DNA from 2 places in the Mesorhizobium sp. WSM4312 genome. Region 2 is predicted to be linked to the other one. Evidence: predicted binding sites of a transcription regulator. Region 2 holds the regulator's gene; the other holds the start of a gene.
What was found. The regulator PhoB, encoded in region 2, activates phosphate uptake and scavenging genes when phosphate is short. The targets are predictions, from matches to a motif close to TGTCATNNANCTGTCAT.
Positions count from the first base shown of each region.

Region 1: CK228_RS06860 (ceramide glucosyltransferase) is a predicted target of PhoB. The motif match lies at 7,518-7,534, and genes of this name have one in related genera.

Region 1 covers NZ_NSFU01000003.1:330,962-345,822, reverse strand. Annotated here, with positions in the region: gene mmsA (multiple monosaccharide ABC transporter ATP-binding protein) at 1-857, shown strand, start outside; gene mmsB (multiple monosaccharide ABC transporter permease) at 854-2,140, shown strand; gene araD1 (AraD1 family protein) at 2,430-3,422, shown strand; gene CK228_RS06870 (2'-deoxycytidine 5'-triphosphate deaminase) at 3,667-4,761, opposite strand; SAM riboswitch at 4,900-4,977, shown strand; gene CK228_RS06865 (O-succinylhomoserine sulfhydrylase) at 5,034-6,224, shown strand; gene CK228_RS06860 (ceramide glucosyltransferase) at 6,258-7,409, opposite strand; gene apaG (Co2+/Mg2+ efflux protein ApaG) at 7,638-8,030, shown strand; gene CK228_RS06850 (Hsp33 family molecular chaperone) at 8,068-9,099, opposite strand; gene argF (ornithine carbamoyltransferase) at 9,229-10,140, opposite strand; gene CK228_RS06840 (aspartate aminotransferase family protein) at 10,157-11,356, opposite strand; gene CK228_RS06835 (GcrA family cell cycle regulator) at 11,714-12,232, shown strand; gene CK228_RS06830 (magnesium and cobalt transport protein CorA) at 12,300-13,307, opposite strand; gene phoU (phosphate signaling complex protein PhoU) at 13,405-14,130, opposite strand; gene CK228_RS06820 (ATP-binding protein) at 14,239-14,861, opposite strand, start outside.
Region 2 covers NZ_NSFU01000006.1:241,198-256,058, forward strand. Annotated here, with positions in the region: gene xylF (D-xylose ABC transporter substrate-binding protein) at 1-805, opposite strand, end outside; gene CK228_RS11880 (ROK family protein) at 1,079-2,323, shown strand; gene CK228_RS11885 (hypothetical protein) at 2,413-2,676, shown strand; gene phoB (phosphate regulon transcriptional regulator PhoB) at 2,765-3,454, opposite strand; gene phoU (phosphate signaling complex protein PhoU) at 3,474-4,181, opposite strand; gene pstB (phosphate ABC transporter ATP-binding protein PstB) at 4,207-5,010, opposite strand; gene pstA (phosphate ABC transporter permease PstA) at 5,007-5,858, opposite strand; gene pstC (phosphate ABC transporter permease subunit PstC) at 5,862-6,845, opposite strand; gene pstS (phosphate ABC transporter substrate-binding protein PstS) at 6,912-7,967, opposite strand; gene CK228_RS11920 (PAS domain-containing protein) at 8,484-12,653, opposite strand; gene CK228_RS11925 (hypothetical protein) at 12,836-13,189, shown strand; gene CK228_RS11930 (hypothetical protein) at 13,219-13,455, opposite strand; gene CK228_RS11940 (hypothetical protein) at 13,686-13,901, shown strand; gene CK228_RS11945 (hypothetical protein) at 13,928-14,299, opposite strand; gene CK228_RS11950 (glutathione S-transferase family protein) at 14,558-14,861, opposite strand, start outside.

The sequences.
Region 1 (14,861 bases), on a different contig from region 2:
CCAAGAAGGATATCTCGGAAGACCGAATCATCACCTCGATGGTCGGCCGTTCGCTCGACGACCGCTATCCGCCGCGGGAACCAAAGATCGGCGAGGTCGTCTTCGAAGTGAAAAACTGGTCGGTCTATCACCCGATTCATGCCGAACGGCAGGTGATCAAGGGCATCGACATCAATGTGCGCAAGGGCGAGGTGGTCGGCATAGCCGGGCTGATGGGCGCCGGCCGCACCGAATTCGCCATGAGCCTGTTCGGCCGCTCCTATGGCCGCCACATCAGGGGCGAGGTGCTGCTCAAGGGCAAGCCGATCGATGTCTCGTCCGTGAGCAAGGCGGTCGAACACGGCATCGCCTACGTGACCGAGGACCGCAAGACTTACGGTCTCAACCTGATCGACCATATCAAGCACAACATCACGCTTGCCAATCTCGGCGGCGTGTCGCGTCACAGCGTGATCGACGATCTGGGCGAACTCGCCGTTGCCAACGATTATCGCAAGAAGACCAACATCCGCGCTTCGAGCGTCTATCAGATGACGGGCAATCTTTCCGGCGGCAACCAGCAGAAGGTGGTGTTGTCGAAATGGCTGTTCGCCGATCCGGATTTGCTGATCCTCGACGAGCCGACGCGCGGCATCGACGTCGGCGCCAAGTACGAAATCTACACGATCATCGCGCGTCTTGCCTCGGAGGGTAAGGCGATCGTGGTCATCTCGTCGGAAATGCCGGAATTGCTCGGCATCACCGATCGCATCTACGTCATGAACGAAGGCCGCATCGTCGGCGAAATGCCCGCGGCGGACGCAAGCCAGGAAAAAATAATGCGCGCCATCGTTCGGGGAGAAGGAAAAGCAGCATGAGCACCGACAGCGCCCCCGCCCCGCAGGGCAACATCGCCGAGGACCAGCGTCCACGCATTGCCGTCTCGGCGCTGACGACGAACCTGCGCGAATACGGTCTCATCATCGCGCTGATCGTCATCATGCTGTTCTTCCAGTTCACCACGTCGGGAACGCTGTTCAAGCCGGTCAACCTCAGCAATCTGGTGCAGCAGAACTCGTTCATCATCGTGATGGCGCTGGGCATGCTGCTGGTCATCGTTTCCGGCTATATCGACCTCAGCGTCGGCTCGGTCGCCGGTTTCATCGGCGCTCTGGCGGCAAACATGATGGTCATCTGGCAGCTCGGGCCGCTCAGCAATCCGCTGGTGGTTTCGATCGTCTGCCTGATCGTGGGCGGCCTGATCGGTGCGGCGCAAGGCTATTGGATCGCCTATCACCGAATACCGAGCTTCATCGTGACATTGGCCGGCATGCTGATCTTCCGCGGCATCTGCCAGGCGCTGCTGGGCGGCGGCTCCTCGGTAGGCCCACTTCCAGACGGCTTCAAGGCGTTGAGCTCCGGCTTCATCCCGGACGTTATCGGCCCGCTGACGTTGATCCCGCCCACGGTGAACGCCGCCGGCAAGACCATCGTGGGCAGCGGCCTGACGCTGCACATGACGACGGTCGTGCTCGGCCTGATCGCCGTGCTGGCCTATGCCTATTTCGGCGTGAGGACACGACGCAAGCGCGAACGCCACGGCTATGAAGCCGAGCCCTTCCCCCTGTTCGTCGTCAAGACGCTGGTCGCCAGCGCGCTGGCGCTGTTCCTGGTCTATGAGTTCGCCAGCTACAGGGGCCTGCCGGTGGTGCTGCTGGTCATGGGCGTGCTGATCTCGCTGTTCGTCTTCGTCACCAAGCGCATGACCATCGGTCGCCGCATCTACGCCATGGGCGGCAACCCCAAGGCGGCGCAGCTGTCTGGCATCAACACCGAGCGGCTGACGCTGCTGGTGTTCATCAATATGGGCGTGCTGTCGGCGCTGGGCGGCCTGATCATCGCGGCTCGCCTTGGCCAGGCCGTGCCGGCGGCCGGTCTGGGCTCAGAGCTCGACGTCATCGCCGCCGTCTTCATCGGCGGCGCCTCGGCGATGGGCGGCGTCGGCCAGGTCATCGGCGCCGTGGTCGGCGGCTTCATCATGGGCGTGATGAACAACGGCATGTCGATCATGGGCGTCAATGTCGACTGGCAGCAGGTGGTCAAAGGTCTGGTCCTGCTCGGCGCCGTGATCTTCGACGTCTACAACAAGAACAAGGCCTGACAGGAACAATTCCAGGAAAGCGCATCGCGGTTTTCCCACGGGAATTGCGTAAAAACAAAATACCGGGAGCGGACCGAACCGCTCCGGCGAGGCAACGAGGAAGGCATACGGGTCACATCGCGGCGCTGCCGGCAACCGACCGGCACGAAGAAGTTCCCTCAAGGGACCAGGCCCCGCGAGCGCAATCCGAACGGAGAATTTCACCCGTGGCATGGGCGACGTCCCAGCCGCGCTTGGGGAGGTTTGCCACGGCGGCAGCCATGCCAAGGCACATGAGAGAGGATTGATCATGCTGATCTCGCAGATTCTCGATGACGCCGAGACCATCCGCGTCGTTGCCCGCAATGGCGGCAAGACCCGGATCATCAACGGCGCCCGCAGCGTCTATTCGCTGGCGATGGAGGCGGCCCGCACCGGCGTCGGCCTGGCCACCCTGATCGAGCGCAAGGGGCTCGGCGAGACGGTCGACCTCGATGCCGCCTACAAGAAGGGGAGGCTGTTGTCGCCGATCAATCACCCCGACCCGGCGCATCTGCACCTCACCGGCACCGGCCTGACCCATCTCGGCTCGGCGGCGACGCGCGATTCCATGCACAAGAAGCTCAGCACCGATGGCGAGGAGCAGCTCACTGATTCCATGAAGATGTTCCGCATGGGACTGGAGGGGGGCAAGCCCGCCAAGGGCCAGGTCGGCGTGCAGCCGGAATGGTTCTACAAGGGCAACGGCACGATGGCCGTGGCGCCGGGTGCCGCACTCCTGTCACCGGCCTTCGCCAAGGACGCCGGCGAGGAACCAGAAATCGCCGGCATTTATGTCATCGGCGATGACGGCGCCGCCTTCCGCGTCGGCTTCACGCTGTCGAACGAGTTTTCCGACCACGTGACCGAGCGCGTGAACTATCTCTTCCTCGCCCACTCCAAGCTGCGCAATGCCTCGTTCGGTCCGGAGATCCTGATCGGCGACCTGCCTTCCGACATCCGCGGCACCTCGCGCATCGTGCGCGACGGCAAGACGCTGTGGGAAAAGCCGTTCCTGTCGGGCGAAGCGAACATGTCGCACACCATCGCCAATCTGGAACACCATCACTTCAAATATTCGGCGTTCCGCCAGCCGGGCGACGTGCATGTGCATATGTTCGGCACCGCGACGCTGTCCTTCGCCGACGGCGTCAAGACCGAGGCCGGTGATGTGTTCGAGATCGAGGCCGGTGATTTCGGCCTGCCGCTGCGCAACCCGCTCGAGATCGAAAAACCAGTGAAGGTGGCGGTGAAGGCGCTTTGAGATAGCGCCAATATCCTGGGAGAGAAAATGAACGGGATGGGGCTTGGTTTCATCTTAGCGGGCTTGGCCCTATCCCTCGCCTGTTCTTCCTCCGTGGCTTACAGCGCCGGGCGGCGCCTGCCGCCGACGGGATCCATTTCGAGATCTGCATTTTCTTGTTCGCCTTGAGCGCCGCCATCCCGGCGACCGACAGCCACGCATGATGTGCCGGCAGGCAAGTATCTTGCCTGGCGGCAATCGGGGTTCAGCGCGCGGCGCGGAAGTGCTTGGAGAGCTTCAGGCCCTGTGCCTGGTAGTTGGAGCCGAGATCGGTGCCGTAGAGCGCCTGCGGCCGCTTCAGCATGTGCTCGTAGACCAGCCGGCCGACGATCTGGCCATGGTCGAGGATGAACGGCACTTCGTGGCTGCGCACTTCAAGCACCGCCCGGCTGCCGGTGCCACCGGCCGCCGAATGGCCGAAGCCCGGATCGAAGAAGCCGGCATAATGGACGCGAAATTCGCCGACCAGCGGGTCGAAGGGCGTCATCTCGGCAGCATAGAGCGGCGGCACATGCACCGCCTCCTGGCTGACGAGAATGTAGAATTCGTCCGGATCGAGCACCAGTTCGCCGGCGCCGCTCTTGTGGATGGGTTCCCAGAAATCGACGACGTCCTGCGCGGCGCGCTTGTCGACATCGACAAGGCCGGTGTGATGCTTGCCGCGATAGCCGACCAGCCCGTCACCGTCGCCCTTGAGATCGATCGACAGCGCGATGCCGCCGCCCGAAATATTCGGCGGCTCGGTGGCGACCAGCATCTGCGCGCGGTGCAATTCATGCAATTCGGCTTCCGAGAGCAGCGCGTTGCCGGTGCGGAAGCGGATCTGCGACAGGCGCGAGCCGGTGCGCACGACGATCGGGAAGGTGCGCGGGCTGACTTCCAGGTAAAGCGGACCGTTGTAGCCGGCGGCGATCTTGTCGAACTCGTGGCCACGGTCGGTCATGACGCGGGTGAAAATGTCGAGCCGCCCGGTCGAACTCTTCGGATTGGCCGAGGCGGACACGGTTGGGGGCAGCGCAAGGCTTTCCAGCAGCGGCACGATGTAAACACAGCCCGTTTCCAGCACGGCGCCGTCGGCGAGGCTGAACTCATGCAGCTTCAGCCGATCGAGTTTGTCGGCAACCCGATGATCCGGACCCGGCAGGAAGGACGCCCGCACCCGCCAGGCCTTGTCGCCGAGCCTGAGATCGAGGCTGGCCGGCTGGATCTGGTCGGCATCGAGCGCGCGCGGCGACTTCAGCGCGCCGGACTGGAACAGCGCCGAGATATCCTGATCGGGAAGAATGCCTGTCTGCCGCAAGGCTCCGCTCCTAGGCCAGACGATTTTCCTGCCGCAGGTTCTCGCCGCAAAACCGTGAAACACTTTTGCGGAACCTGCTTGGTACAAACCTCTTAATGAAGCCGGCAATTGACGCAAGCGTGGTACGGGTCTAAAGGGTCGTTATCCCGTGGTGATTTGGCCGGTCGGCTTGCAGCCACGTTAAACAAGTCGCTAAAGGACCGTTGGCCGCGAGGCCGTATGGACCGGTTGCGACTTTCGCGACCGGTTTTTTTGTGTCTGGAACAAAAGCAATGAGCAGCAAGAAGCGCAACTGGAAGCCTCAAACAGCCCTCGTGCATGGCGGAACCCTGCGTTCCGGCTTCGGCGAGACCTCCGAGGCGATGTACCTGACCCAGGGCTATGTCTATCAAACGGCGCAAGCCGCCGAAGCCCGCTTCAAGGGCGAGGAGCCGGGCTTCATCTATTCGCGCTACGCCAATCCGACCGTCGACATGTTTGAAAAGCGCATGTGTGCGCTCGAAGGCGCCGAGGATGCGCGCGCCACGGCATCGGGCATGGCGGCGGTGACGGCGGCGCTTCTTTGCAGCGTCAAGGCCGGTGACCACATCGTGGCGGCGCGCGCGCTGTTCGGCTCCTGCCGTTGGGTGGTCGAGACGCTGGCACCGCGCTACGGCATCGAGGCGACGCTGGTCGACGGCACCGATATCGCCAACTGGGAAAAGGCGGTCAGGCCCAACACCAAGCTGTTCTTCCTGGAAAGCCCGACCAACCCGACATTGGAAGTGGTCGACATCGCCGCTGTGGCTGCGCTCGCCAATTCGATCGGCGCGCGGCTTGTCGTCGACAATGTCTTTGCCACGCCTCTCCAGCAGAAGCCGTTGCAGCTCGGCGCGCATATCGTCGTCTATTCGGCCACCAAGCACATCGATGGCCAGGGCCGCTGTCTCGGCGGCGTGATCCTGTCGGACAAGAAGTGGATCGACGAGAATTTGCATGACTATTTCCGCCACACCGGCCCCAGCCTGTCGCCCTTCAACGCCTGGACACTGCTGAAGGGCCTGGAGACACTGCCGCTGCGTGTGCGCCAGCAGACGGAGAGCGCCGGCAAGATCGCGGATTTCCTCGCCGAGCAGCCGCAGATTGCCCGCGTCATCTATCCCGGCCGCGCCGACCATCCGCAGGCCGAGATCGTCAAGAAGCAGATGTCGGGCGGCTCGACGCTGATTTGCCTCGACGTCAAGGGCGGCAAGCAGGCGGCTTTCGCCCTGCAGAACGCGCTCGACATCGTGCTGATCTCGAACAATCTCGGCGACGCCAAGAGCCTGATCACCCATCCGGCGACGACCACGCACAAGAATTTAAGCGAAGAGGCGCGCGCCGAACTCGGCATCGGGCCAGGAACGCTCAGGCTGTCGGTCGGCCTTGAGGATACCGACGACCTTCTGGAAGACATCGCGCAGGCGCTGAAGGGCGCCAAATAGGGAGCCGTCGAGGCAGCGTCGTCCGCGCCGCGATCAGGCGCGCGACGACGCCTCTTCCAGTTCGGCGGCCTTGGTGCCGATGATCATCGCATTGCCGCGCCAGTCGACGGCGCCGCCGAGCCAGCCGCGCGCCCACATGGTTGGAAGCATCAAGTCCCGCGCAATCATCGCCGCGACCGTGCGCGGCGACAGGTGCCAGCCCTTGGACCAAGCCAAGGCGCATTCCGGTAGATAAAAGGCCGCCAGCACGGCGATGGCCGTCAGCGGCAGGCTGAAGCCGGCGCTTGCCGCCGCAACCAGCGCAAGCGCCAGCGGCACCACCGCGCCCGTCAGGATTTCCGGCGCGAAGAACCGCGGGAAGGTTACGCGGCGCAGGCGCGCCCAGCGGGCCTGGCGTGACCAGATCGTGCCAAGCGTGCGCCTGCCAAGCGGCTGCTCGAAGGGTGCCGCGACGAGATTGACGCATAGGCCAAGCCCATTGACCAGCTTGGTCGCAGCGGCGTCCTCGGCGATTTCGGCGGCCAGCGCGCGGATGCCGCCATTGGCATCCAGCATCGGCTTGTTCCACAGCATGCTCTTGCCCTGGGCAAAGCCAAGGCCGAGCGCCTCGCCGGCATATTGCCAGCGGGCCTGCAGCGTGTTGAGGAAGGCGCATTCGACCTCGGCCCAGAAGCCCTCCGGCCGCGAGCCGATCGGTGTCGAGCAGACAAGGCCGGTATCCGGCTGCCACGCCGCCATCAGATGCTGGATGTAGTCTCTCGGCATCAGCACGTTGGAGTCGGCGAGGACGACCCAGTTGTGCCGCGCGGCTTCCCAACCCTTGACGCAATTGTTGAGCTTGGGATTGGCGCTGACGCGGTCGTCACCGATCAACAGCCGGGCCGGCACTCTTGGAAAGCGGCCAATGGCGGCGCGGATCAACCTGACCACCGGATCGTCGCCATGGGCAACGCAGAAGATCAGCTCGTAGCGCGGCCAGTCGAGCGAGAAAGCGCGCTCCAGCGTCTCCTGCGTGAACGGCTCGACGCCGCGCGAGGGTATGACGATCGATACCGGCGGCGATTTGCCGGCCGGCGGTGCGATCGTGGTGCGCCGTCTCAGCTGTGAGGCGGCGAGCAGCATACTGGCGAGGTTTGAGGCAATGAGAGCGGACGACAGCAAGGCGGTTATGAGAGTGAGTTCCATCGAGATCCGTTCACTCCAGAAAAACCGGCCGGTGTGGCGGCCGTTTTCGACAGTTCGACAGAGCGCCCGAGTCGCCCGGCATTGGTCGGCGCACCCCATCATTGTCATGTGTCACTTAAATGACATTCTTTGCCGGCACCTGCGTTTCAAGACGAGGCGCGACAAGACGCGCTCGTTGACCTGCTCGCCGGGAGCGCCGAAAGGTATCGGATCGTTTTGGAGCCGCTTATGTACCGCGCCGTCACGCGCAACATCGAAGTGCAGGTCAGGCCGTTCTACCTCGAGGACCGCTCCGATCCTTCCGAGAACCGCTATGTCTGGGGTTATCAGATAACGATCGACAACCAGTCGGACGAATTCGTGCAGCTTCTGTCGCGTTATTGGCACATCACCGACGGTGCCGGCCGGGTCGAGGAAGTGCGTGGCCCGGGTGTCGTCGGCGACCAGCCCGAACTCAATCCCGGCGACAGCTATCAATACACGTCCGGCTGCCCGCTCTCGACGCCATCAGGCATCATGGTCGGGCACTACACGATGCGCAACAAGCGCGGCGAGACTTTCGACATCGCCATCCCGGCATTTTCGCTGGATCTGCCGGGGACCAGGCGTACGGTGAATTAGCGTCCTTCTCCCCGTTTTACGAGGAGAAGGACTGGCTTTATTGCGCGGCAAATTCCGCCGGATCGAAGTCGTACTGTGTCGAGCAGAATTCGCAGGCGACGTGGATGCCGCCATCCTCGGTGCTGTCCTTGATCTCCTGCGCGGAGAAGCCCTCGAGGATGCCGCGGATCTTGTCGCGCGAGCATGAGCACTGGTCGGCGACGGGAACGCCGCCGAAAACCCGCACGCCATGCTCATGGAACAGGCGATAGAGCAGCCGTTCGGTACCGATCGTCGGATCGATCAGCTCAGTCGGCTCGATGGTGCCGAGCAGCGCCAGCAATTCCTGCCAGGAATTGTCGGTGGGATCATGGATCTCCTCGCGCGGATCGCCATCGCCGCCGTGCAGGTCCGGAACGCGCATGCGATCGGACGCCTGCGGCAGGAACTGCGCCAGGATACCGCCGGCGCGCCATTGTTCGCGCGCGCCGCCGACGCCGGGCGTCAACAGCTTGGCCACGGACAGCCTGATATCCGTCGGGATCTGCTCCGACTGGCGGAAATAGGTGCGCGCCGCGTCTTCCAGTGTCTCGCCGTCGAGCTGGACGATACCCTGATAGCGCTGCGTATGGGCGCCCTGGTCGATGGTCAGTGCCAGCACACCGCCGCCGAGCAGTGTCTGCTGGGACGTTTCGCCTGCGGCGACCAGTGCCTCGAGGCGATCGGCATCGAAGCGCGCATAGGCACGCAGCGCCGACGGCGTGGTGAAATCCGCCACCAGCATGTCGACCGGCCCATCGGTGCGGGTCTGCAGGATGAACTTGCCCTCGAATTTGAGCGAGGTGCCGAGCAGCACCGTCAGCACACAGGCTTCCGCCAGAAGGCGGGCGACCGGCTCGGGATAATCGTGGCGGCTGAGAATGGCGTCGAGCATCGGCCCGAGCTGCACGGTACGGCCGCGCACGTCGAGCGGGCCGACCTCGAACGGCACGACATGGTCGTCGCCGGCATAGCCGAACTCGCCGAGTTTGGGGTGATGTTCAGTCACTTGATGCGTTTCCAACATGACAAAGCTCCAGGGCGCGGCCATGCCGCCCCCTGGGGTGCATGCGTCCAAACGCGCTTGATTTGCGTGATGCGGCGCAGATAGGCATCGCGCCTCCGCAGATCAAGCGCCCGGACCTTTCAAACCCCAAGCCACTTCGAACCCCAAGACACTTCAAGCCCCAAGACACCAGGCAAGCACCGCCTTTTGGGCGTGGAGCCGGTTCTCGGCCTCGTCGAAGACCACCGAATGGGGTCCGTCGATGACCTCGTCGGTGACTTCCTCGCCGCGATGCGCCGGCAGGCAGTGCATGAACAGCGCGTCCGGCTTGGCATGCGCCATCAGCTTGGCATTGACCTGGTAGGGCGAGAAGACGTTGTGGCCGCGGGCGCGATGCTCCTGGCCCATCGACACCCAGCAATCGGTGACGACGCAGTCGGCCTGGTCGACGGCTTCCTCGGGCGAGCGGGTGAAGTGCAGCTTGCCGCCATGCGCCTTGGACCAGTCGATATGCTTCTGCGCCGGCTCGCTGCCTTCCGGCACGGCGACGTTGAGGTTGAAGCGGAACCGCGCCGAGGCCTCGAGCAGCGAATGCAGCACATTGTTGCCGTCGCCGGTCCAGGCGATGGTCTTGCCGGCCACCGGACCGCGATGCTCCTCGAAGGTCATGATGTCGGCCATCAACTGGCACGGATGGGTGTCATCCGTCAGCCCGTTGATCACCGGAACCGTGGCGTTCTCGGTCAGCTCCAGCAACCGTTCATGCGAGGTGGTGCGGATCATGATCGCGTCGACATAGCGCGACAGAACCTTGGCGGTGTCGGCGATGGTTTCGGAGCGGCCAAGCTGCATTTCGGTGCCGGTCAGCATGATGGTCTCGCCGCCGAGCTGGCGCATGCCGACATCGAAGGAGACGCGCGTGCGCGTCGACGGCTTGTCGAAGATCATCGCCAGCACCTTGCCTTCGAGCGGCCGGGTCCGCTCGCCGGCCTTGAGGCGCGCCTTTCGCACCACCGCGTCGTCCAGCATGAAGCGCAGGTCGCCTTCGGAAACGGTGGAAAGATCGGTGAAATGGCGAACTGACATCGGCAATTTTCCGGAATTACTTCGCGGCGGCCACGGCGATGGCATCCGCCAGGCCTTTGGCACCGGCGCGGATGCGGTTGAGCGCTTCGTGGATCTCGGCGTCGGTGACGGTGAGCGGCGGCAGCAGGCGAATGACGTTGTCGCCGGCCGGAACCGCCAGCAAATGCTGGTCGCGCAGCGCCATGTTCACCTTGGTGTTGGGCATGGCGCATTTGAGGCCAAGCATGAGGCCGGTGCCCCGGATGTCTTCGATGACATCGGGAAACTCGTCGGCGATCGCCGCCAGGCCCTGCTTGATCAGCAATGCCTTGCGCTGGACGTCTTCGAGGAAGCCCTCTTCCAGCACCACGTCGAGCACGGCGTTGCCGACCGCCATGGCCAACGGATTGCCGCCGAATGTGGTGCCGTGCACGCCAGCCGTCATGCCGACAGCTGCTTCGTCGGTTGCAAGGCAAGCGCCCATCGGAAAGCCGCCGCCAATGCCTTTGGCGATCGCCATGATGTCGGGCGCAACACCTGACCATTCATGCGCGAACAGCTTTCCGGTGCGGCCGATGCCGCACTGGACCTCGTCATAGATCAATAACAGGCCGTGCTGGTCGCAAAGCTGCCGCAGCCGCTTCAGGGACTGCGTCGGGACCGGGCGGATGCCGCCCTCGCCCTGCACCGGCTCGATCAGGATCGCGGCGGTTTCCGGCGTAATCGCCTTCTCGGCGGCATCGATGTCGTCGAAGCCGACCTGGTCGAAGCCTTCGACCTTGGGGCCGAAGCCTTCGAGGTATTTGTACTGGCCGCCGGCCGCGATGGTCGCCAGCGTGCGGCCATGGAAGGCGCCTTCGAAGGTGATGACGCGGAAGCGCTCGGGATGCCCCTTGACGAAATGGTAGCGCCGCGCCGTCTTGATCGCGCATTCCAGCGCCTCGGCGCCGGAATTGGTGAAGAACACCTTGTCGGCGAATGTGGCATCGGCCAGGCGCTCGCCAAGCCGGCTCTGCCCGGGAATCTCGTAGAGATTGGAGACGTGCCACAGCTTTGCCGCCTGCTCGGTCAGCGCAGCGACCAGATGCGGATGGCCGTGGCCGAGCGAATTGACCGCGATGCCGCCGGCGAAATCGAGATATCGCTCGCCCTTGTCGGTAACCAGCCAAGTGCCTTCCCCGTGGTCGAAAGCCAGGGGAGCGCGAGCAAAGGTCTCGTAAAGCGCCGAACCGCTCATTATATGCGTCTCCGGTACCGGAAAATCAAAAAAGCCGCCAAAGCGGCGGCCTTGTGCGGCTTATCGTGTTTTTCGGCCATGAAGTCAACGAAAAGGTCGCGTAGTGGCACGCGGCAAGCCCCCTGACGAGACGCCGGCTCATAAGCGACCGGCAAGTTGGGGAAAACCGAAAAAACCGATTCGTGTTGCACTTGGGACTCTTGTCACCGAGTCTGCGCATAAGGTAATTGTAGTCGAGAAATAACTAGATTTCGTGCGGCGGACCTAATCACCAGATATATGTGGTGTCTGCCCCAGCAGTGGTGCTGGGTCGGGAAAGGATTCTGATTGCCGCACGCTTAGCAGGAGCGCGGTCTCATGAACTGGACTGACGAGCGGGTCGAACTTCTCAGAAAATTGTGGTCGGAGGGTTTGAGCGCAAGCCAGATTGCTGCCCAGCTTGGAGGGGTGAGCCGAAATGCCGTCATCGGCAAGGTGCACCGTCTGAAGCTGTCGGGCCGCGGCCGCGCAACGGCGACGCCGGCACGCCAGAAGAAGACGACACAGGGCTCGACCGTTCAGAAATCGGTGGCGCGCGCCGCGAGCACGGCTCGCCACGTCACGACATCGATCGGCGCGACCGCCCTTCAGACGCAATTCGACGCCGAGCCGGTGGCGCGGCACTATATCCGCCCAGTCGAGAATGTCGTGGTACCGATCTCACGGCATCTGCAACTCGTCGAGCTGACCGAGCGCACCTGCAAATGGCCGAACGGCGATCCGCTATCGGAGGACTTCAACTTCTGCGGCAACGAGGCCGCCGAAACCGGTCCTTATTGCAAGTACCACGCCCGCGTGGCCTTCCAGCCAGCGGCGGAGCGGCGGCGGAGTCGGTGAGTAGTGAGTAGTGAAATGGGGCGCGTGGAGCACTGTTCACTCCTCACTAATTTCTACTGACTTCCTTTCACAGCCACCCATTCTTGCGAAACCGCCAGTAGAGAAACGCGCAGATCGCCGCGATGGTGGCCAGCACGATGGGGTAGCCATATTCCATCTTCAGTTCCGGCATGTCGGTGAAGTTCATGCCGTAGATGCCGGCGAACGCCGTCGGCACCGCCAATATGGCCGCCCATGAGGCGAGTTTCTTGGAAATCGCCGTTTCCTGGCTCTGACCGACCAGCAGGCTCGCCTCGAAGGCGAAGGCCAGCACCTCGCGCAGGCTGTCGATCTTTTCCTGGACGGTGCGGATGTGATCCGTCACGTCGCGAAAGAGCGGGTGCATGGCTGAATGGATCTGCGGCAGGTCGGCGCTGGTCAGGCGGCGGCAGACCTCCACCAGCGGAAGCGCCGCATTGCGCAGGCGCAGCAGATCGCGGCGTAGCATGTAGAGCCGCTCGATATCGGGGCCGGTCATCGGCTTCAAAAGCACCCGGTCCTCGATCACCTCGACCTCGTCCTCGATCTGTTCGAGCACCGGCATGTAGTTGTCGACGATGAAATCGAGAATGGCGTAGAGAACGAAATCCTCGCCCTTGGCCAGCGAATGCGGGCAGCTTTCCCAGTGCTGGCGCACGGCGGCGTAGGAGGTCGACGGGCCGTGCCTGACGCTGACGATGTAGCCCGAGCCGACGAATAGATGCGTCTCGCCGAAAGTCACCCGTCCTTCGATCAATTGCGCGGTGCGGGCGACGATGAACAGCGCATCGCCATATTGCTCGATCTTCGGCCGCTGGTGCGGATGCTCTGCATCCTCGATCGCCAGCTCATGCAGATGGAACTGGGCCTGGACGCGCAACAGAAGCTCGCGATCCGGTTCGAGCAGCCCGATCCAGACGACATGTCCCGATTTCTTGGCCCATTCGCCGGCTTCCTCGATCGGAATGTCCGCGATGCGCCGCCCGGCCATGTAGACACTGGAGGCGATGATGCCTGATGTCGGCGCCGCGGGCTTGAACTCTCGGACATATTCCATCGCAGCCTCCTGAAAGCAGGCCCCTTATCAAGGCCTGAGAAGCTTAACGCCGGGATAGTTTAGCGCAATATGATCTGGCGTTCGAGAGGATGAACGTTCATTTCGCCGGAAGCGGCGCCGAAAGGCTGATCTTGTCCGTCTTGTCGCCTTTCGGCCGCTCGGCCGGCATCTGGTCGCCGGTGACGATGTAATAGATGGTCTCGGCGATGTTGGTGGCATGATCGCCGATGCGCTCGATGTTCTTGGCGCAGAACAGAAGATGCGTGCAGGGCGTGATGTTGCGAGGATCTTCCATCATGTAGGTCAGCAATTCGCGAAACAGCGACGTGTACATGGCATCGATCTGATCGTCACGGTCGCGCACGAAGCCGATCTTGTCGACCGAGCGCGATGCGTAGACGTCGAGAACTTCCTTGAGCTGGGTCAGCGCCAGATTGGCCAGGGCCTCCAGACCGCGAAACAGGCTGGTCGGCTGGCGGCCGTCGGTGACGGCGACCACCCGCTTGGCGACGTTCTTGCCGAGGTCGCCGACGCGTTCGAGGTCGGCCGAAATGCGGATGGCGCCGACGATCTCGCGCAGGTCGGTCGCCATCGGCTGGCGCTTGGCGATGATGATGATCGCCTTGTCGTCGATCTCGCGCTGCCCCTCATCCAGCACTGCATCGTCGTTAATGACCTTCTGGGCCAGCCCAGGATCGGCATTGACGAGAGCGGCGACCGCCTGCTCGACCATGCGCTCGGCATGGCCGCCCATCGCCGCGATGCGCTTCGACAGATATTTCAGCTCCTCGTCAAAGGCGCTCATTATGTGCACGGACTGCATGGATGAAATGCCTTCCCACGGGTTCTTGAGTCGTTTCCTCGAATCCCCGCTGATACGCTAGCCGGATGACAGAAAAAAGAAACGCTTCCAGGGGAAACTAGGGCACTATCAGTGCGTCGGCAAATGAACCGAGAAGGCGGCGCCCTTACCGACCTCGGATTTGATCGTCAGCCTGGCATTGTGGCGCGTCAGGATGTGCTTGACGATGGACAGGCCAAGGCCGGTGCCTTTCTGGGTCCGGCTGGTCTCGACATCGATGCGATAGAAGCGCTCGGTGATGCGCGGAATGTGCTCCTCGGGAATGCCGGGACCGAAATCCCGGATGGTGACGTCGATGCCGGGTTCGGAACCGTCATCGGCGCGCGCGATCGAGACCACGACACGGCCGCCGGACTGGCCGTATTTGCAGGCGTTTTCCAGCAAGTTCTCGAAAACCTGGAACAGCTCGTCGCGATCGCCCGGCACATTGAGTGGTCCCTTGGCGAAATCACGCTCGATGACGACGCTATTTTCGCGGGCAAGCGGGGCCAGTGAATCGATGACGCTGTCGACGGTCTGGCGCAGGTCGACTTCGGTTCCGGGCTTCAGATAGGGCTTCATCTCCAGCCGGGACAATGACAGCAGGTCATCGATCAGACGCGCCATGCGGCCGGTCTGGTTCTGCATGATCTGCAGGAACTGCTCGCGCGCCGCCGGATCGTTGCGGGCCGGTCCGCGCAGCGTTTCGATGA
Region 2 (14,861 bases):
CGCGCGCGTCCTTCCACACCGACACGGTCTGGGTGCCGAGCGCGATACGGTTCAGCGCGGCATGGTCGCCGTCCTGCCCCGAGACCGGCACGGTGCCGGCAAGCCCCTGCGCCGTCAGCGCCGCGACGACGCCGCCGGCGGTGCCGTCATTGGCCGCGACGACCGCGTCGACCTTGTTGTCGTTGGCGGTCAGGAACTGCTCCATGTTCTTCTGGGCGTTGGCAGGCAGCCAGCCGTCGGTATAGGCCTCGCCGACATTCTTGATCTTGCCGCTGTCGATGGCGGCCTTGAGCACTTCCATCGAGCCTGCGAACAGGAAGTCGGCATTCGGATCGGCGCCCGACCCCTTGATGAAGACATAGTTGCCTTCCGGCTTGGCCTTGAACACCGCGCTGGCCTGCAAACGACCGACTTCCTTGTTGTCGAAGGTCAGGTAGAAGACGTCCTTGTTCTCGATCAGGCGGTCATAGCCGACGACCGGAATGCCTTCGTCCAGCGCCTTCTGCACGGCCGGGCCGATGGCCGAGGCATCCTGGGCCAGGATGATCAGCGAATTGGCGCCCTGCGAGATCAGGCTCTCGACATCGGTAAGCTGCTTGCCGGGATTGGACTGCGCGTCGGCGGAAATGTACTTGTCGCCGGCGGCCTCGATCGCCTTCTTCATGGCGGCCTCGTCGGTCTTCCAGCGCTCTTCCTGGAAGTTGGACCACGAAACGCCGATGACCTTGTCTTTCGCCTGCGCGACCGACGCAAGCGTCAGCGACATGGCGACACCCGCCAGGATGGCGGCCGTGAATCTCTTCATGATATTCCTCCCTGCGCCGCGTATGGCGCGACCAAACTGGCCCTAAGGCCGGCACAGAGGCCCTATTTTTTCGAGCCCCGAAAAAACACTGATCCAACACCGGAACGCTGTCAACAACGATTCTGATGGATTTTGATGTCCCTCTGAATTTTTTTCGAGCTTCGCAATAAATAAATGACAGCACCGGCCGCTTCTGCCAGTATTTGACCGTGTCGCCGGCAGCGTTCGAGGGAGGCCGGAAGAACCGCGGCGACCGGGAGGATGTGAAAAAACATGTCGGTCGGAATCCGCCACGACGATCTGCGCCGGCGCAACCGCGCGATGGTGATCGCGGCCGTGCGCCAGGCTGGCCGGCCCTCACGCACCGAGATCGCCGCGACCACCGGCCTCAGCCATTCGACCATATCGGCGATTTCCTCAGACCTGATCGGCGAAGGCATCCTGGCCGAGGGCAAGCCGAGCGAGGCCGGCGCGCTGAAACGCGGCAGGCCGCAGGTCGGCCTCGGCCTCACTCCGGAGGCCGCGGCTGTGATGACCGTGGTGCTGTCGCTGAATTTCCTGTCGGTCGCAGTCATCGACTATGCCGGCCAGGTGATATCGGAAGAACAGCGCCGGCTGGACACGCTGACCATGTCGCGCGAGGCGCTGATCGGCGAATGCGTGGCCATCGTAAGGCGGCGCCTCGAGGATCCCGACATTGACGTGCGCAGCGTCGCCCGCATCGCGCTGGCGATCCAGGGCATCACCGATACCGAGGCCCGGGCGATGCTGTGGTCGCCGATCACGCCGCAGACCGACATCGCCTTCGCCGACATACTCGAAGCCGAGTTCGGCATCCCCGCCACCATGGAAAACGACTGCAACATGATGGCGGTGGCGCTGCGCAGGCGCGACCCCGAGCGCTACCGCGACGACTTCATCGCCATCCTGCTTTCGCACGGCATCGGCATGGGGCTGGTGCTGAAGGGCGAGCTGTTCACCGGCACCCATTCCTCGGGCGGCGAGTTCGGCCACATGATCCATCGGCCCGGCGGCGCGCTCTGCCGCTGCGGGCGGCGCGGCTGTGTCGAGGCCTATGCAGGCAATTACGCCATCTGGCGCAATGCCAGGCAGCTCGGCGAGGACACCGAGCCGGTGGCCGATGTCAGCGACGCGCAGATGCGGGCGCTGGCCGCGACGGCACGGGAACGGGACGGACCCGAGCGCGAAGCCTATCGCAAGGCCGGCGAGGCGCTGGGTTACGGCCTCGGCAGCCTGTTCGCGCTGATCGATCCGGCGCCCGTTGCCATGGTCGGCGTCAGCGCCGCCGCCTTCGATCTCATCGAGCCGGCATTGCGCGAGGCGATCGCCCAGACCGCCGGTGGCCAGCACTCGGAATCGATCTCGTTCGACACCGAACCGAACGAACTGCCGCTGATTCGCGAAGGTTGCGCCATGCGCGCGCTGACCTTCGTCGACCAGGAGATTTTCGCGCCGGGCGTGCAGGCAAGAACGGGTGCCGGAAAGAACGTTGCCTGACGGTCAGGGCGAAACTCGATCATTCTGAACGACCGCGTTCGGCCCGTTGCGACATCAATTGGCAATGTGTCTGCCTGTATGATCTGCTGATGTCCCGTTCGTTGGTGATCAACTTCAACATAGATCAGGCCGAGTTTTACGGCCTCGTCCATCGTGTTCGCAACTTCGGCGAGGACGTCTACCGCTTCCTGCGAACCAACGGCTGGGGCGAAATTATTATCGGCGAGGTCGACGCGGCCACTACGCAGCTGATCATTCGAGACATCAAACATTCAAAGCTCCAGCGCGTTGCTGTATGGGTCGAAGAGGAGATGAGGCGGCAACATCTGTTGGGAGAAGTCGAAGTCCGCTGATCACCCTCTTCACGGCATTGGCGACGACCTGCTGATTGGAGTTTCGATCTTGGAGCCTCATCCCGATTTTATCGGGATGAGGCAAGCTCTAGTCTTCCCGGATCGCGTAGCCCGCCCCACGAATGGTACGGATGACATCCGGCATGCGACCATTGTTGACCGCCTTGCGCAGCCGGCCGACATGCACGTCCACGGTACGCTCGTCGATGTAGATCGTCTCGCCCCAGACATTGTCGAGCAGCTGGCTGCGCGAGAACACGCGGCCGGGATGGCGCATCATGAATTCGAGTAGGCGGAATTCGGTCGGCCCGAGCCGGATCTCGCTCTTCTTGCGGTAGACCCGGTGCGATTCACGGTCGAGCACGATATCGCCGACCTTGAGCACGCTGGACAGCACTTCCGGCTTGGCGCGGCGCAGCAGCGCCTTGATGCGGGCCATGAATTCCGGCGTCGAGAACGGCTTGACCAGATAGTCGTCGGCGCCGGTGGAAAGCCCGCGTACACGGTCGCTTTCCTCGCCCCGCGCGGTCAGCATGATGATCGGCAGCCGCTCGGTCTCTGGCCGCATTCGCAGTCGCCGGCAGAGCTCGATGCCGGATACCGCCGGCACCATCCAGTCGAGCACGAGCAGGTCGGGCACGTTCTCCTGCAGGCGGATTTCGGCTTCGTCGCCGCGTGTCACCACCTCGACCTGGTAACCCTCCGATTCCAGATTGTAGCGGAGGAGCACGCCGAGCGGCTCCTCATCCTCCACCACCATGATGCGTGGTGCGATCATCGATTGGGTACCCCTGCGCTCAGGCCGCCGGCGCCGACATCGCCGTCTCGTCCTGTTTTGGACGGTTGGCGGGCAGCTGCGTGCCGGTCAGGACATAGTACGCATTCTCGGCGATGTTGGTCACGTGGTCGCCGATGCGTTCGAGATTCTTGGCGCAGAACAACAGATGCGTGCAAGCCGTGATGTTGCGCGGATCTTCCATCATATAGGTCAGCAGTTCGCGGAAGACGGAGGTGTATTTGACGTCGATGCGCTCATCGTCGGCGCGCAGCTTCGCCAGTGCCGCGGCATCGCGCGCCGCATACTCCTCGATGACGCCCTGCACCTGGATCAGCACCAGCTGCGCCATGGCGTCGATGGAATGCGAGAGGTCGCGCGGCGTGGCGCTGAGGCCGACAGTGCCGACGCGCTTGGCGATGTTCTTGGCAAGGTCGCCAATGCGTTCGAGGTCGCCGGCCATGCGGATCGAGCCGACGACATGGCGCAGATCATCGGCCATCGGCTGGCGCTTGGCAATCAGCGTGATGGCGCGGTCGTCGAGTTCGCGCTGGCGCGCATCCATGATGGCGTCGTCGGAGACGACGCGCTGGGCGAGCGCATTGTCGGAGTTCAGCAGCGCCTTGGTGGCGCCGCCGACCATCGAGCCGGCGAGATCGCCCATGTCGCTGATCAGCCTGCTGATCTGTCCGAGATCCTCGTCGAAGGCTGCGACTGTGTGTTCGGCCATGATCCTGGTCCTCGTATGCGTGCGATCAGCCGAAGCGGCCGGTTATGTAGTCTTGCGTGCGCTTCTCGCGGGGCGACGTGAAGATCTTCTCGGTGCGGTCGAATTCGACCAGTTCGCCCAGATACATGAAGGCGGTCTGCTTCGAGACGCGCGCCGCCTGCTGCATGTTGTGGGTGACGATGACGATCGTGTAGTCGGCCTGCAGTTCGTCGATCAGCTCCTCGATCTTGGCGGTCGACAGCGGGTCGAGCGCCGAGGCAGGCTCGTCGAGCAGGATGACTTCTGGCTTCACCGCCACGGTGCGGGCGATGCACAGCCGCTGCTGCTGGCCGCCCGACAGGCTGAGGCCGCTGGCATTGAGCTTGTCCTTGACCTCGGTCCACAGTGCCGCGCGCTTGAGCGCCTGCTCGACGCGGCCGTCCATCTCGGCCTTGCTGATCTTCTCGTAGAGCCTGACGCCGAAAGCGATGTTCTCGTAGATCGACATCGGGAACGGCGTCGGCTTCTGGAACACCATGCCGATCTTGGTGCGCAGCAGGTTGAGGTCCTGCGAGCGGTCGAGAACGTTCTGGCCGTCGAGCAGCACCTGGCCCTCGGCGGTCTGCTTGGGGTAAAGCTCGTAGATGCGGTTGAAGACGCGCAGCAGCGTCGACTTTCCGCAACCCGACGGGCCGATGAAGGCGGTGACGCTGCGCTCGGGCAGCGACAGCGTGATGTCCTTCAGCGCCTTCGACTGGCCGTAGTAGAAATTGAGGTTCTTGACCTCGATCTTGGCCTTGGTCACCGCCTCGGCGGCGACCGTCATGTCTGGAGACAACATCTGGCTCATTTGTCCTCTCTGCGTCCGGTCAGGCTGCGCGCAAAGATGCTGAGCGCGAGAACCGTCAATGTGATTATGAGTGCACCGGTCCAGGCCAGCTGCTGCCATTCCTCATAGGGGCTGAGAGCGAACTGGAAGATGGTGACAGGCAGGCTGGCCATCGGCGCGTTGAGATTGCTCGACCAGAACTGGTTGTTCAGCGCCGTGAAAAGAAGCGGTGCGGTTTCGCCGGAGATGCGGGCGATGGCCAGCAATATGCCGGTGACGATGCCCGAAAGCGCGGCACGATAGGCAACCGAGCGGATGACCACCCAGCGCGGCGCGCCGATCGCGGTGCCGGCTTCGCGCAAGGCGTTGGGCACCAGGTTGAGCATGTCCTCGGTGGTGCGCACGACGACGGGGATGACCAGGATGGCGAGTGCCACGGCACCGGCGATCGCCGAGAAATGCCCCATCGGCCGCACCATCAGCTCATAGACGAACAGGCCGATGATGATCGACGGCGCCGACAGAAGGATGTCGTTGATGAAGCGCACCACCGTGGTGAGCTTCGAGAAGCGACCATATTCGGCCATATAGGTGCCGGCCAGCACGCCGATCGGCGTGCCGACGATGATGCCGATGATGGTCATCACGATGCTGCCGTAGATGGCGTTGAGCAGGCCGCCGGCGTCGCCGGGCGGCGGCGTCATTTCCGTGAAGACCGAGAGGGAGACGCCGGCCAGGCCCTTGTAGAGCAAGGCGCCAAGGATCAGCGCCAGCCAGGCAAGGCCGATGCCGGCGGCGATGACGCACAGCGCCATCATCACGCCATTCTTGCGCTTGCGGCTCTGGTGAAGCGATGCGGCTGTCGACATCGGTCAGGCTCCCGTGCGGGCGTCGATGCGCATCAGCATGTAGCGGGCGATGGCAAGGATCAGGAAGGTGATAACGAACAGGATGAGGCCGAGCGCGACCAGCGAGGAAGTGTAGAGGTCGCCGACCGCTTCGGTGAATTCGTTGGCGATGGTCGCCGAGATGGTCGTTGCCGGCGCAAACAGCGACGTCGAGATGCGGTGCGCGTTGCCGATGACGAAGGTCACCGCCATCGTTTCACCGAGGGCGCGGCCGAGGGCGAGCATGACGCCGCCCATGATGCCGATGCGGGTGTAGGGAATGACGACCCGGCGCGTGACCTCCCAGGTCGTGCAGCCGATGCCATAGGCCGATTCCTTCAGCACCGACGGCACCGTATCGAAGACGTCCTTGGTGATCGAGGTGATGAAAGGCAGAATCATGATGGCCAGGATCATCGCCGAGGTCAGCAGGCCGATGCCGTAAGGAGGGCCTGCGAACAGGCTGTTGAGGCCCGGAATGCCGTGGAACACGCTGATGATGAAGGGCTGCACCGTCGTCTGCAGAAACGGCGCCAGCACGAACAGGCCCCAGATGCCGTAGATGATCGAAGGGATGCCCGCCAGCAGTTCAACCGCCATGCCGATCGGACGCCGCAGCGGGCGTGGGCAAAGCTCGGTGAGGAAGATGGCAATGCCGATGCCGAGCGGCACGGCGATCAGGATGGCGATGGCCGAGGTGATGATGGTGCCGTAGATCGGTGCCAGGGCGCCGAACTTCTCCGTCACCGGGTTCCAGCTTTCGCTGGTCAGGAAGGAAAAGCCGAAGGTCGACAGGGCTTGCCAGGAACCGGCAAACAGCGAGATCGCAACGCCGCCGAGCAGGACCAGCACCAATATCGCGGCGGCGCGGGTTGTCGCGTGGAAGATTGCGTCGGTCAGTGCGAACCGTCGAACGGTGGCATCGCGCGAACTTCTAACGGCTGGCAAGGCTTCCTGGACAGCGCTCATGTCAAGCTCGGCTCTTTCGGTTGAAGGAAAAGGAGCGCCGCGGGCGCGGCGCTCCTTTGAAGGATGTTACTCGCCAACGTAGACGGGCTTGCCGCCGGCCTGGATGTCGGCCTTCCACGAAGCCTTGACCAGGTCGACGACGCTGTCGGGGATCGAGACGTAGTCGAGCGCCTTGGCGGTTTCCTTGCCGTCCTTGTAGGCCCATGCAAAGAACTTCAGGGCTTCGCCGGTGGCAGCGGCATCATCCGGAGCCTTGTGGATCAGGACCCAGGTCGAGGCAGCGATCGGCCAGGTGGTGTCGCCGGGCTCGTTGGTGATGATGACGTTGAAGTTCTTGGCGCCCTTGAAGTCGGCATTCGAAGCGGCAGCGCCGAAGGATTCGAGCGACGGCTCGACGACCTTGCCGGCTGCGTTCAGCATCTTGGAGTAGGACAGGTTGTTCTGCTTGGCATAGGCGTATTCGACGTAGCCGATGCCGCCGTCCGTCTGCTTGACGGTGTTGGCAACGCCTTCGCTGCCCTTGGCGCCGACGCCCGTCGGCCATTCGACGGCGGAGTCCGAACCGACCTTGTCCTTCCAGTCGGGCGAGAGCTTCACCAGATAGTTGGTGAAGTTGAAGGTGGTGCCCGAGCCGTCCGAACGATGCACGACGGCGATCGCGGTCGACGGCAGGGTGAGACCGGGGTTCAGCGCCTTGATCGCGGCATCGTCCCAGGTGGTGATGGCGCCGAGATAGATCTGGGCGAGCGTCTTGCCGTCGAGGACGAGTTCGCCCGGCTTGACGCCGGTCAGGTTGATGATCGGCACGATGCCGCCCATCACCATCGGGAACTGCACGAGGCCGTTCTTTTCCAGATCGGCGTCGGACATCGGCTTGTCGGTGGCGCCGAAGGTCACGGTCTTGGCGATGACCTGCTTGATGCCGCCGCCCGAACCGATCGACTGATAGTTGAGGCCGATGCCGGTGTCCTTCTTGTAGGTGTCGGCCCACTTGGCGAACACCGGATAGATGAAGGTCGAGCCAGCGCCGGAAAGATCAGCTGCGATGGCTGCGGAAAGGGTGAAGGTAGACGCTGTAGCCATTGCGATCGCAACGGCCGCCGAGCGGATGAAATGTCTCATGTGGCCTGCTCCTGTTCGGAAGATGGTCTCTCGGCGCCATTCCAAACCAGCGCCCGCTGAGGCCAATAGCCTTGGATTATTACAGTCGCATGACAGTTTCGTGTCAGCCCGGTAACGCGTCGCCGGCTGTGCAAAAGGCGGTCGCGTCGGATGGCCGTGGCCTGATCCGGGTTTGCGCCCGGAATCAGGGACTTGAGCCATCCACCGGCCGGAGCCGCCGCCGGATTCGACGGGGCTTTCTCGGATGAAGAAAATCCGGACGGGAGCGCGTTGCTCAAGGCCAGAGCGTGTCATGGCCGGGCCATCGCCAAAAACAGGTCCGTTGGGGTAGGTTGACGCTGTTTGTTGCCGGCGGTCGCTGCTCCCGCCCGTAACTGCAAGGGCGGAATTCGATTTTGCCATTGTCCCGGCTCGGCGCCGGCTTTGGTATGGTGCGATCGCACCATAGGCATTGCACGCAGGGGTAGCAGCATCATCCGCGATTGATTCGGATCCTTGGAACCGGGCGACGCCGGGCTATCCCGCGTTGCGCTGGACCTGGCGGCCGGCGCCGAGCCAGCGCTCGACTTTGTCCAGCAGGGCCCTGGGGCTGATCGGCTTGGGCAGATAGTCGTCCATGCCCGCCTCCAGGCAGCGTTCGCGATCGCCCTTGAGCGCATGCGCGGTCACGCCGATGATCGGCACATGCGTGCCGGTTTCCTGCTCCAGCCGGCGGATCGCGGCGGTCGCTTCGAGCCCGCTCATCTCCGGCATCGAGACATCCATCAGGATCATGCATGGATTGAGCTTGCCGAAAGCCTCGAGCGCCTTGCGGCCATTGCCGACGATCTCGAAACCATGGCCGGTCTCGCCAAGGATCTGGGTGAAGACCATCTGGTTCACCTCATTGTCCTCGGCCACCAGTATATCCAGCCTGTGTCCATCACCGCCAGTGACGGGCAGCCGAGGCCGAACCGGCGGCGGCTGCAATTGCGCGCGTTGTTCGGACAGCGCCAGCGGCGGCGGCTGGGGAGCATTGGGCCTTTCGGCTGCGAGCGGCTGGACGGCCTGGCTGTCCGTGGCGTGGCGATGACGCTGGATAGTCGCCACCAGCGTCTCCAGAAGCACCGAGGAGCGCGCCGGCTTGATCAGCTGGGCGTCGATGCCGAGATCGCGGTAGCTGGTGTTGGCAAGCGACTGGTCGACCGAGGTCAGCATGATGATGGGCGTGTCGGCTAGGCCTTCGGTGCTGCGCACGACACGCGCCATTTCGGCGCCGCTCATCTCGGGCATCTGGTAGTCGAGCACGACGCAATCCACACGCACGCCATAGGCGGCGGCCGCGATCAGCACCTTGAGGCCCTCCGCGCCGCTTTCGGCCGCGCAGGAATCGAACGTCCACGAGGTCATCTGCTCGGTCAGGATGGCCCGGTTGACGGCATTGTCGTCGACGATCAGCACGCGTGCGCCCGTCACATCCACCGGCATGATGCGCTGCCCGCTCTGTCCGGCCCTGGGCAGCGTCACGGTGAACCAGAAGGTCGAGCCCTTTCCCTCGGCGCTCTCGACGCCGATGGTGCCGCCCATCAGTTCGACCAGCCGTGAGGTGATGGCAAGGCCAAGCCCGGTGCCCTCGTGCCGCCGTGTCGAGGAGGTGTCGACCTGGCTGAATTTTTCGAACACCAGCTTCAGTTTTTCCTCGGGGATGCCGATCCCGGTGTCGGTGACCGAGATCGTCAGCCTGGTTCCGGTCGGAACCCTCTCACCGGTCACGTCGACCAGCACATGGCCTTCGTCGGTGAATTTCACCGCATTGCCGACCAGATTGGTGACGATCTGCCGGATGCGGCCGACATCGCCGATGAACAGGCTTTCGAGCCTCGGCTCGACACGCACGATGAGTTCGAGATCCTTTTCCTTGGCGCGTGTCGACACCAGCGTCGCCACGTCCTCGATCGCCTCGGCAAGGTTGAAGGGCGCCGGATCGAGCACCATCTGGCCGGCATCGATCTTGGAGAAATCCAGGATGTCGTTGATGATCGTCAACAGCGCGTTGCCCGACTTGACGATGATGTCGGTGAACGTTTTCTGCTTGGGATCGAGATTGGATTTGGCCAGGAGTTCAGCCATGCCCAGCACACCGTTCATCGGCGTGCGGATCTCATGGCTCATATTGGCGAGGAATTCCGACTTGGCGCGGTCGGCGAGCACGGCACGCTGGCGCGCCTCGCTGAGCTCCGCCTCGCGCATTTTCAGTTCTGTGATGTCGGTGGTCGATCCGATCAGGTAGAGCGAACCGTCCGACGCGATCATCGCGCCCTTGCGCGCGAACTGATGCCTGACGCTGCCGTCGGCAAGCCGCACCGTCTCCTCGACCTCCTGGGTGTCGCCGGTGCGCAGCACGCCGAGATCGCCGGCCACGAAAGCCTCGCCGTCCTCCCCGAAAATCTCGATGTCGGTCTTGCCGATCGCATCTTCCCTGCTGAGACCGGTCAGATCGCACCAGCCCTTGTTGACATAGAACTGCCTGAGATCGGAGCGCTTGGCGTAGATCGACACCGGTACATTGTCGATCAGGCTGCGGAACACCTCGTTCTCGCGCATGCTCTCTTCCAGAGCCTTCTCGCGCGCCTTGACGTCGGTGATATCGGTGCTGGAGCCGACCAGATGCACCGATCCGTCTGTCGCCACCAGGCGGCTCTTGCGCGTCATCAACTGCCGCACCGTGCCGTCGCTATGGGTGACAGGTTCTTCGACCTCGAGGCCCTGGCCGGTTACGACGACCTGGGTGTCGTCATGGCTGTAGCCTTCCGCGTCTTGTGTGCCGAACAGCTCACGGTCGGTCCGGCCGATGACGTCTTCCTTGGCGATGCCGGTCAGCGCGCACCAAGCCTTGTTGACGAATTCGATGCTCAGGTCCTGCGCCTTGATGAAGGCGGCCACCGGCAACTCGTCCATCACGTGGCGGAAGAGATCGATCTGGCGCATCGAGTCGCGCAGCGCCGCCTCGCGGCTCTTGATGTCGGTGATGTCGACGCGCACGCCGATGAACGTCCCGTCATCGGTGCGCATGTCGTAGACCTGGTACCAGCGCCCATCGGCATTGAGGCGCTCGTAGGAAGAATTCGGCAGGTGGTAGCGGGCCAGTATGCTGTCGAGCCAGCGTTCGGGTTCGACCCCGTACAGCCTGTCGATCCCGGCATCGCCGCTCGAGCGGAAATAGCCGACCGACTGGCCGAATTCCAGCGCCTCGCGGAAGCTGCAGCCAGGCTGCCAGAAGGGCTTCAGCGCCGGCAGCGTGTCCTGCAGTTTGCGGTTGGCGAAGACGAACTTGTCGTCGCGGTCGTAGATGATGACGCCGGCCGGCAGCGATTCCAGCACGCTGGCTAGGTACTTGCGCGCCTCCTGTGCCTCGGTCTCACGCCCCTTCATGTCGGTGACGTCGACATAGGAGATGAGCCGCTTGCCGCCGGGCAGCGGTGCCAGCGACGCGACAAGCGTGCGCCCGTCATTGTGCGGCAATTGTCTGGAGCCGGCGACGCCGGCCCTGATTTCGGCTTCGCGCTCGGCGGTATGACGTTGCCAGGCAGCGTCATCGGCGCCGTAAGGGTCAATGGCGCGGCTGGCTTCCATGAGTTCGCGAAAGGCCGAGCCGATCCCGGCGCGGCCTGGATCGATCCTCCAGAAGTCGTAGAAGGCGCGATTGATGACTTCGGCGCGCATATCGGCATCCAGCACGAGAACACCGATCGGCATCTCATCGACCATGGTGCGGAGATTGACGAGGGTCTCGGCGATTTTGGCGTTGGCGCCTTCGATCTCGGCGTCGCGACGCTTGAGTTCGGTAACCTCATAGTAGGTCAAGAGCCGCTTGCCGCCGGACAGCGCCGTCACCGAGAACATCATCGTCCTGCCGCCGGCATGGACAAATTCGCGAGGCGCGACGGAGCCGGCGCGAATCTCCTCGATACGGCCGGCGAGGTAGCGCTGCCACTGCTGTTCGTCGATATCGCCATAGATGCCGTTGCGGCGGTTGAGTTCCATCAACTGGCTGAAGGGAGCGCCAACGGTTACAACCCCGTCCGGAATGCTGGACAGGTCGCGATAGGCCTTGTTGACGATCAGCGTGTCGAGCTTGCCATCGAGCAGCACGACGCCCATGTGCATGGCGTCCATCGTCCGTTCGAGGTCGGCAAGATGCCGGTCTGGATCGCTGCCCGACGACCGGTTTTGCTCCATGGTCTCGAAGGCGCCGGCCAATGCGGTGACGTTGCGGCCTATGCCGCGGTAGCCGGCAAATTTTCCTTCGTTGTCGAACCGTGGGAAGCCTGACGTCAGCACCCAGCGGCAGGCGGCGCCGCCTCCCTTCAGTTCATAGACGAAGTCGCGGAACGGCCGGCGCGCCTGCAGGTCCTCCAGATGCGCCGTCGCGCTGTGGTTACCCTTCAGGACCTGGTTGAGGAAATCGAAGCGGAACCGACCCAGCACATCAGCCGGATCGATGCCGGTGGCCGCCTGGTAGGTGGGTGAAAGCCAGGAGAACCGCAGTTCGGCATCGGTCTCCCAGACCCAGTCCGAGCCTGCATCGAGCAGTTGGCGAAGCGCGTCGGGCGAATCCATGTCCGCGCGTGGCGGCGCGTCGCCGCGATGCACCGGCTTTTCGGGCCCACGCTTGCCGCGCGCGCCGACTTCGTCCGCTTCCGCCATCCTGTCCCCACCCCGAAAATCAAGGCCGAACCCTCCCTCCGCGGTTCGTCGGCGGAATGTGCCCGAGAAGCATTAACGATCCGCTAACCTTAACGGCGCAACCGGCACGCTCTTCCTGCGTTATTCCGTCCGGTTGTCGGGCGGCCCGAGGCCGCGTTATAAGCCGCGCAGGGGTGTTGCTAATGTATCGACGGATAGGGCCTTTCTTGCTGGGCGTGGCGCTGCTTTTCGGCAGTGGCTGTGCGCGCAGCTATGACGGCACGGTCATCATCCCGCGGCCGCTCGACGCCAGGCGCTTCTGGGACCGGCCGCCACCCAATGTCGACTACACGCCGCCGGCCGACAACGGCGCCTTTCCGGTGCCGCCACAGCCGCCCGGACAATTTGCCGAACGCAAGGTTTCGAAACCTGCCGGGCACAGACGGCATCAGACGCGATATTCACCGCCGCCTCCCCCGCCGTCGGGCCCGGAAAAACAACTGGCATGCAGGAACGTGAGCGCACCAGGCGAGCGCGTTCGCATGGTTTGCGAATAGGCGCAATTCGGGGAGAGTTCCCCGCAGCCTTACAGCGATGCCGCGCCCTTCTTCGGTTGCTTCGCGCCAAGCTTGTCGAGCGCAAGGCGAACCTGGCGCAAATCGTCCTGCCAGCCGTCATCATCACCCATGGAACTCTCCGACGCGGCCCGTTGCAGGCCGCGCGCCTCGGATTCGATCTTACGCAGTTCGGCGACCTTCTCGTCATGGGTCAGGGAGCCGTCTTCGACGATCTCCAGAACCCGCATTTCCCTGAACGTGGCCATGGCTTTTCTCCCGGCTGATGTCGATCACAACGCCGTGAGCGCCCCTCCGTTCCAGACGGGCCCCATAGCCGGCTTCATCATGACGGCGCGCTGCAGCGCCTGTCCCGGGCCGGCGACTATCGGAATTGCCGGGCCGTGGGCTGCCCGAGCGAACGATCAATCCGATGTTACCGAAGCTTGACGCTGAACCTTTGCCTGACTGCCGCGTTCAAGGCATAGGGAGAACGCAGATGTCGATCCACTTCACGGTATCGGAACTGACAAGAGACCTTCTTCATTCTCTCGGGCTGGACCACGAGCGCGCGCCACGACCGCTCAATCCCGAGGAAAACCTGTTGCTTGAGTGCTATCTGGCCGGGCACATCCCGGAATCGGCCTGGAGCGACTATGTCTTCGAGACCCCGGATCTGGCGCGGCACGCCAAGGCACGGCGCCCGAGCCACTGAGCAATTGGCTGCGGCCGCGCCAGCCGCTATTTCTTTGGGGAAACCAGTTGCAACGTGAAGACGTTGCCACCAATGCCTTGCGCCAAAGCCGGTGAAAAACTCAGAGGCGTGCAATTCTTGACGGCGGCGATGGCCGCGTCGATGAACGCTTTTCGCGCCTTGTCATCGCCGGTCACCTTGGCGGCGGTCGGCCGCGGCGGACCGATCAGCGAGCCGTCGCGCTTGAAGCTGAAACTCAGGGTTACTGTGGAATTACCCGCGTCCGCCGGCGGCGTCCAGCATGCCTGGATCGCGTCCCCGACATCATCCATTGTGTTGAGCACTGCTGCTTGTGCAGGCAGGAGCGTCCCAGCCAGCATTCCACCGGCGATCGTCAGCATTGCCGCCACGCATTTCATCGCAAGCCCTCATCTTATTCCAAGCCGGATCCGCTCAACGGGATGTTAGAGGCAACGTCGGCGATGACAATATCCCGACGCGAAAAGTTGACGTTCCGGCGCGGCCCTATCATCGCCGCGCGAGGTCCCGGCATGGGGTCCGAAAAAGCAAAAAAGGCCGGCACGGAGCCGACCTTTCCTTCCACCGATAATGCGCCAGTACATCCGTGGTCGCGCGGTGAATTCCCGCCAGTAGACAGGGCTTTGGTTAACGAATCCTTAAGCTGAAGCCTTCGCCTGCGACCGCACATAGGCGATATAGCCGCGCACGTCGCCGGCCGGCTCGGCATAGGCCTTGCCGAGCTTCTTCTCGATGGCCGCCATGTACTCCTGCGCCCATTTGGGCAGCGGGTAGTCGATGACCGCCAGGAATTCGAGAGTCGCCGCCAGCCTTATGTCGGCGATCGACGGGTTCGTACCGCCGATGAACGGCTTGCCGTCCCTGAAGAAGCTGTGGAAGACCTCCAGCGGCTCAGCGATCGCCGCCATCGCGGCCTTCTGCGCTTCCGACTTCTTGTCGGGA